3 regions of the Serratia sp. 25CWL12 genome follow, and region 3 is predicted to be linked to each of the others. Evidence: predicted binding sites of a transcription regulator. Region 3 holds the regulator's gene; each other region holds the start of a gene.
The links. Region 3 encodes LexA, which represses DNA repair genes until DNA is damaged. Its sites were predicted from a motif close to TNCTGTATGTACATACAGNA; they were not measured.

Region 1 (4,183 bases), 1.7 Mb from region 3:
TGGGGCCTATTGTCTAGGTCAACAACTCGCCCGTCTACACCAATGGAGCGAACAGCCTCAGTTTGGTCTCGACTTTGATAACGAGCTCTCCACCACGCCACAACCCAATACCTGGCGACGCCGTTGGGGTGAGTTCTTCGCTGAACAACGCATCGGCTGGCAGTTACAATTGGCGGCAGAGAAAGGCATCACTTTCGGTGATATCGACATCATTATTGACCTCGTCTACCAGCAGCTACAACATCATCAGCCACAACCTTCTCTGTTACATGGCGATCTCTGGCCAGCTAACTGTGCACAAGCTGTCGATGGGCCAATTATGTTTGACCCTGCCTGCTATTGGGGTGATCGGGAGTGTGATTTGTCGATGCTACCGCTTTACCCTGAATTACCCCCGCAAATTTATGATGGCTACCAAAGCATATGGCCTTTGGAAGCCGGTTTTATTGAACGCCAACCCCTGTATCAACTTTACTATCTGCTTAACCGCTGCAACCTGTTTGGTGGTCAGCATCTGGTTACCGCGCAACGAGCGGTGGAAGCGTTGTTAAAATCAAAAACACCATAAACCATCAGGCAAAAACACCATAAACCATCAGGGCGCTCACCGCGCCCGATTTCCTATCCTGTAAAGTATTAAGACGCCCCTGCCATTTGCCCCAATAACTTGAATAGAAAGTAAGCCACCACCGCAATCATTATTGGTAAAATATACAACGGGAAATACTGCAAAAAAATGGTATGGTGCGGCAAAATGACCTTCGCCTCTAACTGTTCCCGAGTCTGCCCTTCGTCTCCCTTAGCGCGTTCTAAAATCATCTGATCTTCAAGACCTTCACGGATAAACTTCACCTGCCGCGACATCCGCGCACCCGAGGCTTGCAATGCCAGACCGACAAAGATCAGAAAGTAGATAATGATAAACATCAAGTTTGCACCAGCAAACAAGCTGTTAGCCGCATCAGGAACTGGCGAGTTGTACCAAAAGACATTTAAAAATGGTGAGTTCAGCCGTGCCATATCCAACATAACATGCGCAAAATCCAACATAACGGCATTAAGCCCTGCGGATTTTTCACTGTGCTGATAGACAAAATTCAATAGAGAAATCAGTGTCGAAACCAACGCAGGGATAAAAATAACCCATCCAAAAATCCGCTTAAGTATGGCAACGCGCCCGGCCTGTTGATACGTCATGAGTTCCCCTTATAAGGACGTAACTATTCATTGAGCTATACCCATCACCGATAAACGACAACCTTGTTGCATCAATGGAGGATTGACCCTCCTAGGATATGGCTACATTTGAATAAACTTGATTACCAGTTTACCCGCAGTTAATCAAACTCGCCCACCGTTTTCTTACCTGTCGTTATCCAGCGATACCGAGATTGGCTATATGCGATGTTCACATGGCTTGCTCAGCCACTTGATGCTGTGCAAGCCGCCGATGAGTAAAAATGGTAGAGTGATGAAAACATCAAACTATGGGTATCTACCAGCACTGTAGGAGTGAATATTTAATGGCATATTTTCAACCAATAACAACGGCTATCTTCGACATGGATGGTTTACTGATCGACTCCGAGCCATTGTGGCTTCAGGCGGAACTGGATATTTTTGGCGCATTGGGTCTGGATCTGTCAGATCGCCATAATTTGCCAGATACACTGGGGTTAAGGATCGATCAAGTAGTCAGAATGTGGTATCAGGCCATGCCGTGGCAAGGTGTTTCCCAAGAGGAAGTTGCCCAGCGCATTATTGAACGGGCCATCGAACTGGTACAAGAAAAGCGCCCACTGTTACCCGGGGTACAACAATCACTGGAGCTTTGCCGGTCCCTTGATTTAAACATTGGCCTGGCTTCTGCCTCCCCGCTGCACATGCAGCAACAAGTGTTGAAAATGTTTAATCTGGAAAGTTATTTTGACCAACTGGTTTCCGCCGAATACTTACCTTACAGTAAACCCCACCCGGAAGTTTATTTGATCGCCGCTGAGCGTCTGAACAGTGATCCACAATGCTGCATTACCTTGGAAGATTCCATCAATGGCATGATTGCTACCAAAGCAGCCCGTATGCGCTCAATAGTTATCCCCCCGGCAGAATATCGCCAAGACCCCCGTTGGGCCTTAGCTGACTATCAACTGCAAAGTCTGGAACAATTAACCTCAGAACACCTTAACTGACCTGCTAGCACTGGCTTGTGCCAGTGCCCATTCTTACTCTGCCCATCACCATTGATGCGGTTGGACTGCTGGCAACACTCGCTGTAAACCCGAATGCACTTAAAGTATGAAAGAGCAATACTAACAAATAGTTACACTGAAAGCGCTTTCCTGACAGTCAGAAAATCAATATACTGGATAAATTAACAGTAAATTGCACAGGATGTAAAAGTATGACCGCGGAAGGCCACCTCATCTTCTCCGTTGCTTGTATCATTTTCGCCAAGAAAACAGCGGTAACAGACACACTTGCCCATGGTGACTGGTGGCACATCATTCCCGCCGCCCTGCTGACTTCATTATTACCTGATATTGATCATCCCAAGTCATTATTGGGTCAGCGTCTGCGCTGGATTGCGATCCCTATCGCACGCATTTTTGGTCACCGGGGTTTTACTCATAGCCTGCTGGCTATCGTCGGCGGTATGTTGTTATTACAATTAGATGTGTATGGTCGTTGGCTCATTCCGGCCGATGTATTGCATGCCATGATTATTGGTTATTTTAGTCACCTGCTAGCAGATGCCCTTACCCCGGCGGGCGTCCCCTTGCTGTGGCCCTGCCGCTGGCGTTTCTGCCTGCCATTACTCAATTCCCAAAAGGGCAACCAGTTAGAACGGGTTCTGTGCCTGTGCCTAGTGGCATTTTCCCTTTACTGGCCAGGCAATGACAGCATGCCTATAGGGTCATATTGGCAACAAATTAAAAATTTCCGCTTATAGCCATTGGGTCTGAGCAACGTGAAATTGCCCTTGGCAGGTACAGCTCCGTTGTGGTTCGCGTCACAGGGTTATGGCGTACCACAGAGGTAAACTTGGCTAGATATCCTTTTTGCTGGCAATAAAGCCACTGATTCTGTATAAAAAGTTATATCAAATTCTACTTGGGTATAAGTGAGTTGATTAGCAAACTGTTACGATATTTGCCTTGTTGTCAGCCAGTTCCGTTGAATTGTACACAGGTAATAACCGCGCAAAGCCTGACGATGGCCGAGTCACCAAACCGCCCCATGCAACTTGAATAGGCATGGGGGTGCCTGTCTGTGCGTAACCACTTTTACAACCAAAAAAGATAATTGGAGAAATAATGGGGATGAACCTACCTCTCGTAATAAACGTGATGGTTTTTGCCGCCCTTCTATTGCTGTTGGCACAATCCCGCCATAAGCAATGGAGTCTGGCTAAAAAAGTGTTGGCTGGCCTGGTACTTGGGGTCGTTTTTGGGTTAGGGCTGCAACTGGTTTACGGCTCAGATAATCCGCTGCTGAAAGAGTCTATCAGTTGGTTTAACATCGTTGGTAATGGTTATGTGCAATTGCTGCAAATGATCATCATGCCATTGGTTTTCGTTTCTATTCTCAGTGCAGTGGCAAAACTGCATAATGCCGCTGCTTTAGGCACCATCAGTTTACTGACAATTGGTACCCTATTGTTCACCACCTTGATTGCCGCATTGGTGGGTGTGTTCATCACCAATCTGTTTGGTTTGACGGCATCAGGTTTGGTGCAAGGTGCCCAGGAAACGGCACGTTTGTCCGCTATCGAAACCAACTATGCCGGCAAAGTGGCTGATCTTAGCGTCCCACAGTTGATTTTGTCATTTATACCGAAAAATCCGTTTGCTGACCTGACGGGAGCCAACCCTACATCCATCATCAGTGTGGTTATTTTCGCCGCCTTCTTGGGCATAGCATCACTACAGTTGCTTAAAGATGATAATCCCAAGGGGGTTAGTGTTCTGGCAGCAATCGATACTTTGCAAGCCTGGGTAATGAAGTTGGTGCGTTTAGTGATGAAACTCACCCCTTACGGTGTCTTGGCATTGATGACCAAAGTGGTTGCTGGGTCCAATTTCCATGACATCGTTAAGTTAGGCAGTTTTGTCGTCGCCTCTTACATTGGCTTGGCTATTATGTTTGTGGTTCATGGCCTACTGCTAAGTTTTACCGGTGTGAA
Region 2 (4,183 bases), 2.0 Mb from region 3:
AATGTTCGCTTAAGTCACAAGCAAGACAAATAAACGCCATGGTTTGAACACTATTGTTTGGATGCCATTATTTTAACACCAATGGATTGAACACTATGGTTTGAACGCTCAGGTTACTTTGCTACTCAGCCGTCAGCAAAATAGCACAGCCGCTACGCAAACTGGCGGAATAATGGCTAAGCGGCTGCTATTCCCGGGTTGATAAACCTCATCCTTGAGGTCACCTGCGGGCTAACCACCACGCAGTATGCCATCGTTATAACATGCTTACTGACCTGTTTGTTGCGTCGCAAGGCTGTCAAGATAGCGTTCGGCATCCAGTGCGGCCATACAGCCAGTCCCAGCAGAGGTAATTGCCTGACGATAGATGTGATCCATAACATCACCAGCGGCAAATATCCCGGGAATAGAGGTTTGTGTTGCGTTGCCGTGAATACCGGATTGCACTTTGATATAACCATTTTCCAGCTCAAGCTGGTCACCAAAGATGGCCGTATTTGGGCTATGGCCAATCGCGATAAACACACCTGCCACCGCCAGTTCTTCGGTTTTATCCTCAGCTTGAGTACTGCGCAGGCGAACACCTGTCACCCCCATCTGATCACCCAGCACTTCATCCAATGTGCTGTTGGTGTGTAGAATAATGTTGCCGTTCTTTACTTTTTCCATCAGGCGATTGATGAGGATCTTTTCACTGCGGAAACTGTCACGACGATGGATCAGGTGCACCTCTGCAGCAATGTTAGACAGGTAGAGTGCCTCTTCTACGGCAGTATTGCCACCGCCAACTACCGCGACTTTCTGGTTACGATAGAAAAAACCATCACAGGTCGCACAGGCGGAAACGCCTTTCCCCTTGAACTGCTGCTCTGACGGTAGCCCTAAATAACGTGCTGATGCGCCGGTGGCGATAATCAGGGCATCGCAGGTGTACTCATTATCGTCGTCACCAAATAGGCGAAAAGGCGCTTTTTGCAATTCGACACGGGTGATATGGTCGAAAATAATGTTGGTATCGAACTTTGCCGCATGTTCACGCATACGTTCCATTAGGGCTGGGCCGGTCAGCCCTTCAGCATCCCCCGGCCAATTCTCCACTTCGGTGGTGGTGGTCAATTGGCCACCTTGCTCCATACCGGTGATCAACACGGGGTTCAGGTTGGCGCGTGCGGCATAAACTGCGGCGGTATAGCCCGCAGGGCCGGAGCCTAGGATCAATAACTTGCTGTGTTTAGCGTTGCCCATTTCAATAACCTCTTTTTGCACAATGGCAGATAATGATGCTGATTGTAGGGAAAATGCCCGCGTAAAAAAAGTGTTAAGGCGCGTTGTTAATGATTTGTTGAATGGCAAAAAATGAGTCGGTATCTTTGATGCGAAATGAATCGGGCAAAATAGCGACGGATTGCAGAATAGGGCTATCCACGTGGCTTTTCCGCTTCTGTTGGGGATGAATTTCCATCAGGCAAGTGGCACGTTCTACTGATTTTAGTTCTTTTACTTTGACAATCGGCTGTGCATTTGCGAAAACATCAGAGGAAGGAGAAATTTTTTCCGGACTGACAGCGAATTTTAGTATTAACATCCAGACTGATTCAAATTGCAGCCAGGTGGCAGACGGGTAAATCCGCATCAGCGTCGCTTATTATTGCCTTAGGGTGACTAAGTATAGCCAAACCCCCGCTGTTTGAATGAGAATGGGTATCAAGAACGAACTCTCCTGATTAACCAAGGAGGGGGACGCTTACCACTGGCATCGAGTCTTCGCTTGGAACAAACCCTGCCTTGGTACATTGTTTTGGCTTAGGGTGTAAGTGCAGGGAAGAACATAAGAGAGACAACAATAATGGCAGAGAATAAAAAACGACCAGGTAAAGACCTGGACCGCATCGACCGCAACATTCTTAATGAGCTACAAAAAGATGGGCGGATTTCTAACGTCGAGCTTTCGAAACGTGTCGGTTTATCCCCAACACCTTGTTTAGAGCGTGTGCGCCGTCTTGAGCGTCAGGGCTTTATCAATGGTTATACCGCATTGCTTAACCCCCATTATCTGGATGCTTCCTTACTGGTTTTCGTGGAAATCACCTTGAACCGAGGTGCGCCAGATGTGTTTGAACAGTTCAATGCTGCGGTGCAGAAATTGGAAGAGATCCAGGAGTGTCACTTGGTTTCAGGTGATTTCGACTATCTGTTGAAAACCCGTGTACCGGATATGTCAGCATACCGTCGGTTGCTGGGTGAAACGCTATTGCGTTTACCAGGGGTTAATGACACCCGCACTTATGTGGTTATGGAAGAAGTTAAGCAAACCAATCGTCTGGTTATCAAAACACGGTAACACGCAGGTGCAAAACCTGATTAAATTCGCTATACTCCTGTTTATTCATACAGTTTTAGCGCCGAGAAAACTTCTCGGCGTTGTTACGCTGTCAGCTAACAGGAACCTGGAGAGCCTTTCTTGAGCCAGGAATACACAGAAGATAAAGACGTTACTCTAAAAAAACTCAGCAGTGGGCGGCGTTTGCTCGAAGCTATGCTGCTGGTGGTGGCTGTTTGCGCCATCTACCTGATGGTTGCCCTGCTCAGTTTCAATCCATCTGATCCTAGTTGGTCACAAACCGCATGGCATGAGCCTATCCACAATTTGGGGGGCAGTGTTGGTGCCTGGTTGGCCGATACCTTGTTCTTCACTTTTGGCGTACTTGCCTACGCGATCCCCCCGATCATGCTGATTCTTTGCTGGGTGAGTTATCGCCAAACTGAGGATGGCGATTATATTGACTATTTTGCGTTGGCATTGCGCCTGATCGGCACTTTAGCGCTGGTACTGACCTCTTGTGGTCTGGCGGCACTGAATGTTGATGACCTCTATTATTTTGCTTCCGGCGGGGTAATTGGCAGCTTACTGAGTAATGCCATGTTGCCTTGGTTCAATGGCATTGGTGCAACGTTGGCGTTACTTTGTGTTTGGGCTGCGGGTTTAACCTTGTTCACCGGTTGGTCATGGCTGACGATTGCTGAGAAAATCGGCTGGGTAGTGTTGAGTGCTGCCACCTTTATGACCAATCGTTCCCGTCGTGAAGAACATTACCACGATGATGATCTTGAGCTAGATGAAGATATTGAACCCCGCAATGGTATTGAATACCGCGATGGTAATGATGTCCGCGTGTTTGAAGATCGGCCTGAGCTAACGACTCAGGAGCCTATGACCGCGGTCTCTGCTGATGCAATTGCTGATGATGGCGATGTGCTGTTTTCTGCTCCTTCCGTGGCGGAAATGGCCCAAGAAGTAGCAGAAGAAGTAGCGGAGGATGTTGCTGACCCCTTATTGAGTGGCTTACGAGCCAGCAGCGATGACTATCCGACTGCTGAGTTCGAACCTGCGGGTATGCTGCGCTCTACCCTGCCTGACGCCGCGATACCACCAGCAGGTATCATGGCGCCTGAAGCGTCTGCCGCAGACAATTCTCTGCCCCTAGGGCTGGCTGCAGAGGCTGATGTGCCGCCGTTGTATTCATTCGAAATCCCTACCGATAAGGCTGTTGAGTCTAATACAAGCCATTCGGCAACCTCTTATCTGGAAATAGAAAACGATCCCCGGATGGGTAACTGGCAGATAACGGATACGGCACAAGCAGAACTTTCACCACTTGATTTTACTGCAGCTCAACGTGATAGCGATGGTGTGCTTGACCCGGCTGGCAGTGCGGCGTTGGGGGCGGTGAATAACCTGTTTACACCCGCATTCACCGCAACTAATGACGCCAGTTCGCAGATTAAGCAGGGTATTGGCCCTGAACTGCCCCGGCCAAATCGGGTACGGATCCCAACCCGGCGTGAGTTGGCTTCTTATGGTATCAAACTGCCTTCTCAGCGCATGGCTGAGCAACAGCAACAACAGCAACAAAAGCAACAACAGCAACAACAGCAACAAGCACAGCGTGTGGACGACTTTTTGCAGCAGCAACCCCAGGATGATGCTCAGCAGGAAGCCTTATTAGGTCAGGCTTTTGCCGAGCAGCAGAGCCAACGCTATGGCGAAGGGTATCAGCCAGACCAACAAGCGGATGAAGAGGCACAGAACCAGGCTGCACTAGCCCAGGCATTTGCTGCACAACAGCAGGCTCGCTATGGTGAAGAGTACCGGGAATCTGAACCTGTAGAGCTTTCTCCACCT
Region 3 (4,183 bases):
ACGGATAAAGAATGCCCCCAAACGGCGGAAAATCGGCCCGGCAGGCCAGAAATTGAGGTTAATCCCTGCGGCGATATGCGGGGGAACCAGCCCTTGGTGGTAGAGCACATAGGAAAGCAAGAGGTAATCCATATGGCTGCGGTGGCAGGGGACATAGACTATCTCATGACCATCTTGTGCCAATTGCCTGACTCGTTCGGCCTTGGTGACATTAATACCCTGATAGAGGCGGTTCCAGGTCCAACTCAGGACGCGATCAGAGAGACGTACCGCTTCATAAGAGAAATTAGCCGCGATCTCTTCCATTAAGGAAATAGCGTTCTGTTGCGCTTTTTCGTAAGAGATCTTCTTGCTGCGAGCTTCATCTTCTACTGCTTTCTCAATGGCCTTGGAGGCCAGCAGCTTATTGAACAGATCCTGACGAACAGGCAGACTTGGCCCAACGGCGGCCAGGAGTTGGCGAGAGAAATGCATCCGCGCCACGCGCGCCAGTTTTTGTGCAATGGTTTTATCTGTACCATGTTCGGTTGCCATACGGCGTAAAGAAACGGTGTTGGAGAAGCGGACAAAGCTATCGCGGCCCAACCAGAGTATGGCGAAGAATTTTTGCACACCGTTTAGCAGGCGCAGGTGGGGGGCACCCTGCCCTTCACGACCAGGGGAGCGACCAAACATCACTGACACCGGTAACATTTGGATATCAAGGTCTGGATTACTGCGGTGAAGATCCAGATAATCATGGAACAGTTTTACCGACTCTTCTTTCGGTGTGTAGTAGCGAAAGACGCGTGGCCCTTCATGGATAAACACATGGCTGGGCAACACGGAGCCATCGATTTCAAGTGGCTCAAGGGGGTCGGGCAGATCCTGCGCCAGACACTGGGTACGCAGAGTGAGTAAATCTGCCTTGGAATTATAAGGCAAAACATACAAAATCGGCCTAGACGGATCCAACCCTAACTCCGAAATAGGGTCTGAAGGGATAATTTTACTTTTTACCAAAAACTTAAGTGGTAAATTCAATAGGTTATAATAAATTTTACGCCAACCTGACATAACGACCTGAAGCCTCTTGTTAGCAATTGCGCTGAAAGCATACCAGAAACCGTGTAACAGGTCTGTGGTATTGAAACGATGACCTACCTTGTGAGATGAAACATGGCAAATCAAATTACTGGCATGACACGTATTATTAAAGCTGTTGGCTATTCATATAAAGGATTAATTGCAGCCTGGCGCAATGAGGCTGCTTTCCGCCAAGAACTGGTGGTGGCCGTGGTGGCTATCGTACTGGCGATATGGCTTGATGTGGGGGCGATAGCGCGCATTTTATTGATCGGCTCCCTGGTGCTGGTGGTGATTATTGAAATTATCAACAGTGCGATTGAAGCGATCGTTGATCGGGTGGGAACTGAATATCATGAGCTTTCCGGGCGATCGAAAGACATGGCTTCAGCCGCGGTTTTTCTGACGATTTTGTTGGCGCTGTTTGTCTGGATCTCGGTGCTCTGGGATCACTTCGCCTGACGAGTAAACCGATGTCATGGGGTGCGATCAATCTCGCTAATCCCTGATTTTTATTTATGAATTGATTCCCAATCCTGGTTTACCTGTATATACTCACAGCATGACTGTATAAACAAACAGGGGGCGGAATGAAAGCACTAACTACCAGACAGCAAGAGGTCTATGATCTGATTCGCGATCATATTTCACAAACGGGCATGCCACCAACACGTGCCGAGATCGCAATGCGCCTGGGGTTTCGCTCACCAAATGCGGCAGAAGAGCACCTGAAAGCTCTGGCCCGCAAAGGTGTTATTGAAGTGGTTTCCGGGGCTTCTCGCGGTATCCGCTTGCTGATGGAAGAGGAAGAAGGGTTACCTTTGGTTGGCCGGGTGGCGGCGGGTGAACCCTTGTTGGCTCAGCAACATATTGAAGGGCACTATAAAGTTGACCCGAGCTTATTCCACCCTAGTGCGGATTTCCTGTTGCGCGTCAGTGGGATGTCTATGCGCGATATTGGTATTCTGGATGGCGATCTGCTGGCGGTGCATAAAACTCAGGATGTGCGTAACGGCCAGGTGGTGGTGGCTCGTATTGAAGATGAAGTGACAGTAAAGCGCCTGAAGAAACAGGGTAATATTGTTGAGTTATTGCCAGAAAACAGTGAGTTTCAGCCAATAGTGGTGGATTTGAAGCATCAGAATTTCACGATTGAAGGCTTGGCGGTGGGCGTGATCCGCAACGGTGACTGGCTCTGACACCTCTTTTTTGTCATGTTATCTAATCAAATAGGTATATCGCCTCAATAGCGGGGCGATATTCTGTCCATGTCAACAACTCTACTTCTGCCGTCGGAATAGATCGCAATGCGTTTACTCGCTACCTTCACCAGCCCTGCTGACAAAATACTGTGGCGTCTGGCATTGCCAATGATCTTTTCCAATATCACGGTTCCTCTGCTTGGTTTGGTGGATACAGCGGTTATCGGCCATCTTGATAGCGCAATTTATCTTGGTGGGGTAGCGGTTGGTGCAATGGCGACCAATTTCCTGTTTATGTTGTTACTATTTTTGCGCATGAGTACCACCGGGTTAACGGCGCAGGCGTTAGGGGCAGGGGACCCACAGCGCTTGGCGCGTACTTTTATGCAGCCGTTGCTGTTAGCGCTGTTGATTGGCTTAACCATAGTGTTACTCCGTGGCCCACTGATCTCGCTGGCATTACATATTGTCGGTGGTGATCAAGCGGTATTAGTACAGGCTAGACGGTTTCTGGAGATCCGCTGGCTGAGTGCCCCGGCAGCACTGGCGAATATGGTATTGCTCGGCTGGTTGCTCGGTGTTCAATATGTGCGTGCGCCGGTGGTGATGCTGATAGCGGGTAATCTGCTGAATATCGTGTTGGATATCGTGCTGGTGATCGGCTTGGGTTGGGGTGTCTCGGGGGCTGCCACGGCAACGGTGCTGGCGGAGTATGCCACACTGCTGTTGGGGTTATGGCTTGCTTGGCGGGTATTATGTTCACGTGGCATCTCATTAGCGATGTTGCGGCATGCCTGGCGCGGTAACTTACGTCGCTTGTTGGCACTTAACCGCGATATCATGCTGCGCTCACTCCTGCTGCAATTGTGTTTCTCTTCGTTAACGATTTTTGCGGCGCGCATGGGGAGTGATGTGGTGGCCGTCAATGCGATATTGATGAGTTTGTTAACATTTACCGCCTATGCTTTGGATGGCTTTGCTTATGCCGTTGAGGTCCATTCCGGTTACGCCTATGGCGCAAGGGACGACCGTCAATTGCATGCGATATGGTATGCCGCTTGTCGCCAGGCAGGTATGCTGGCACTGGGCTTTGCCACGGTTTATCTGTTTACCGGGCCTTATATTGTCGCGGCTTTAACCTCATTACCGCTGTTGCGTACCTTGGCCGGTCACTATCTTCTCTGGCAAGTCGTGCTGCCTGTGGTGGGAGTCTGGTGTTATTTACTGGATGGTATGTTTATTGGTGCCACCCGTGGCACTGAAATGCGCAACAGCATGGTGGTGGCAGCAGCGGGTTATGGGCTGACTTTATTTACACTGCCACTATTAGGTAATCATGCGCTATGGCTGGCTTTGGCTGTATTCCTGGCATTACGTGGTGTTGCGCTGGGGTGGATATGGCACCGTCATCAGGTGCGTGGTACCTGGTTTTCACTCCCTGCCAAGGGTGAATAAGGTCACCTGTTTTACTGCGGTTTGAAAGGAGTGTGAACTCTCTATTTTTTCTTTATCACTATGCTGTGATCATGCTGGCAACTGTGTTTGTGGTTACAGGCTTCTATTTCAACACAGGCGGAGCATAACCCATGTGCTTCAACCACACTGTGGCGTAAGACAAAACCTGATTCCAGGGCGAGTTTCTGTAGCGTTTCTTCCACACCCTCTGTCGTCCGTTCAGTGACTTGCCTGCAGCGATCGCAGATAAATAGCGCTGAGGTGTGCATCGGCTGTTCGAAGTGATGGCACAGTACGTAGCTGTTAGCAGATTCTATGCGGTGAATAAACCCTTGCTCCAGTAAGAAATCCAGTGCTCGATAGACGGTGGGCGGTTTGGCCTGAGGTTCTGCGATACGTAACAGATCCAGTAGATCGTAAGCACTGATGGCTCCGGGTTGTTCAGTCATCAGACGTAACAC

Region 1: the regulator LexA is predicted to act here: its motif matches at 2,361-2,380, upstream of ACX9GV_RS07740 (metal-dependent hydrolase).
Region 2: the regulator LexA is predicted to act here: its motif matches at 2,377-2,396, upstream of ACX9GV_RS11010 (DNA translocase FtsK 4TM domain-containing protein).

The regions. Positions count from the first base shown of each region.
Region 1 is NZ_CM147698.1:1,792,039-1,796,221, reverse strand. Features, by position in the region: gene ACX9GV_RS07755 (fructosamine kinase family protein) at 1-568, shown strand, start outside; gene ACX9GV_RS07750 (YniB family protein) at 637-1,197, opposite strand; gene hxpB (hexitol phosphatase HxpB) at 1,524-2,189, shown strand; gene ACX9GV_RS07740 (metal-dependent hydrolase) at 2,402-2,950, shown strand; gene ACX9GV_RS07735 (L-cystine transporter) at 3,321-4,183, shown strand, end outside.
Region 2 is NZ_CM147698.1:2,586,409-2,590,591, reverse strand. Features, by position in the region: gene trxB (thioredoxin-disulfide reductase) at 268-1,245, opposite strand; gene ACX9GV_RS11020 (hypothetical protein) at 1,319-1,633, opposite strand; gene lrp (leucine-responsive transcriptional regulator Lrp) at 1,847-2,341, shown strand; gene ACX9GV_RS11010 (DNA translocase FtsK 4TM domain-containing protein) at 2,462-4,183, shown strand, end outside.
Region 3 is NZ_CM147698.1:49,995-54,177, forward strand. Features, by position in the region: gene plsB (glycerol-3-phosphate 1-O-acyltransferase PlsB) at 1-1,056, opposite strand, end outside; gene ACX9GV_RS00205 (diacylglycerol kinase) at 1,159-1,527, shown strand; gene lexA (transcriptional repressor LexA) at 1,656-2,264, shown strand; gene dinF (MATE family efflux transporter DinF) at 2,373-3,722, shown strand; gene zur (zinc uptake transcriptional repressor Zur) at 3,764-4,183, opposite strand, start outside.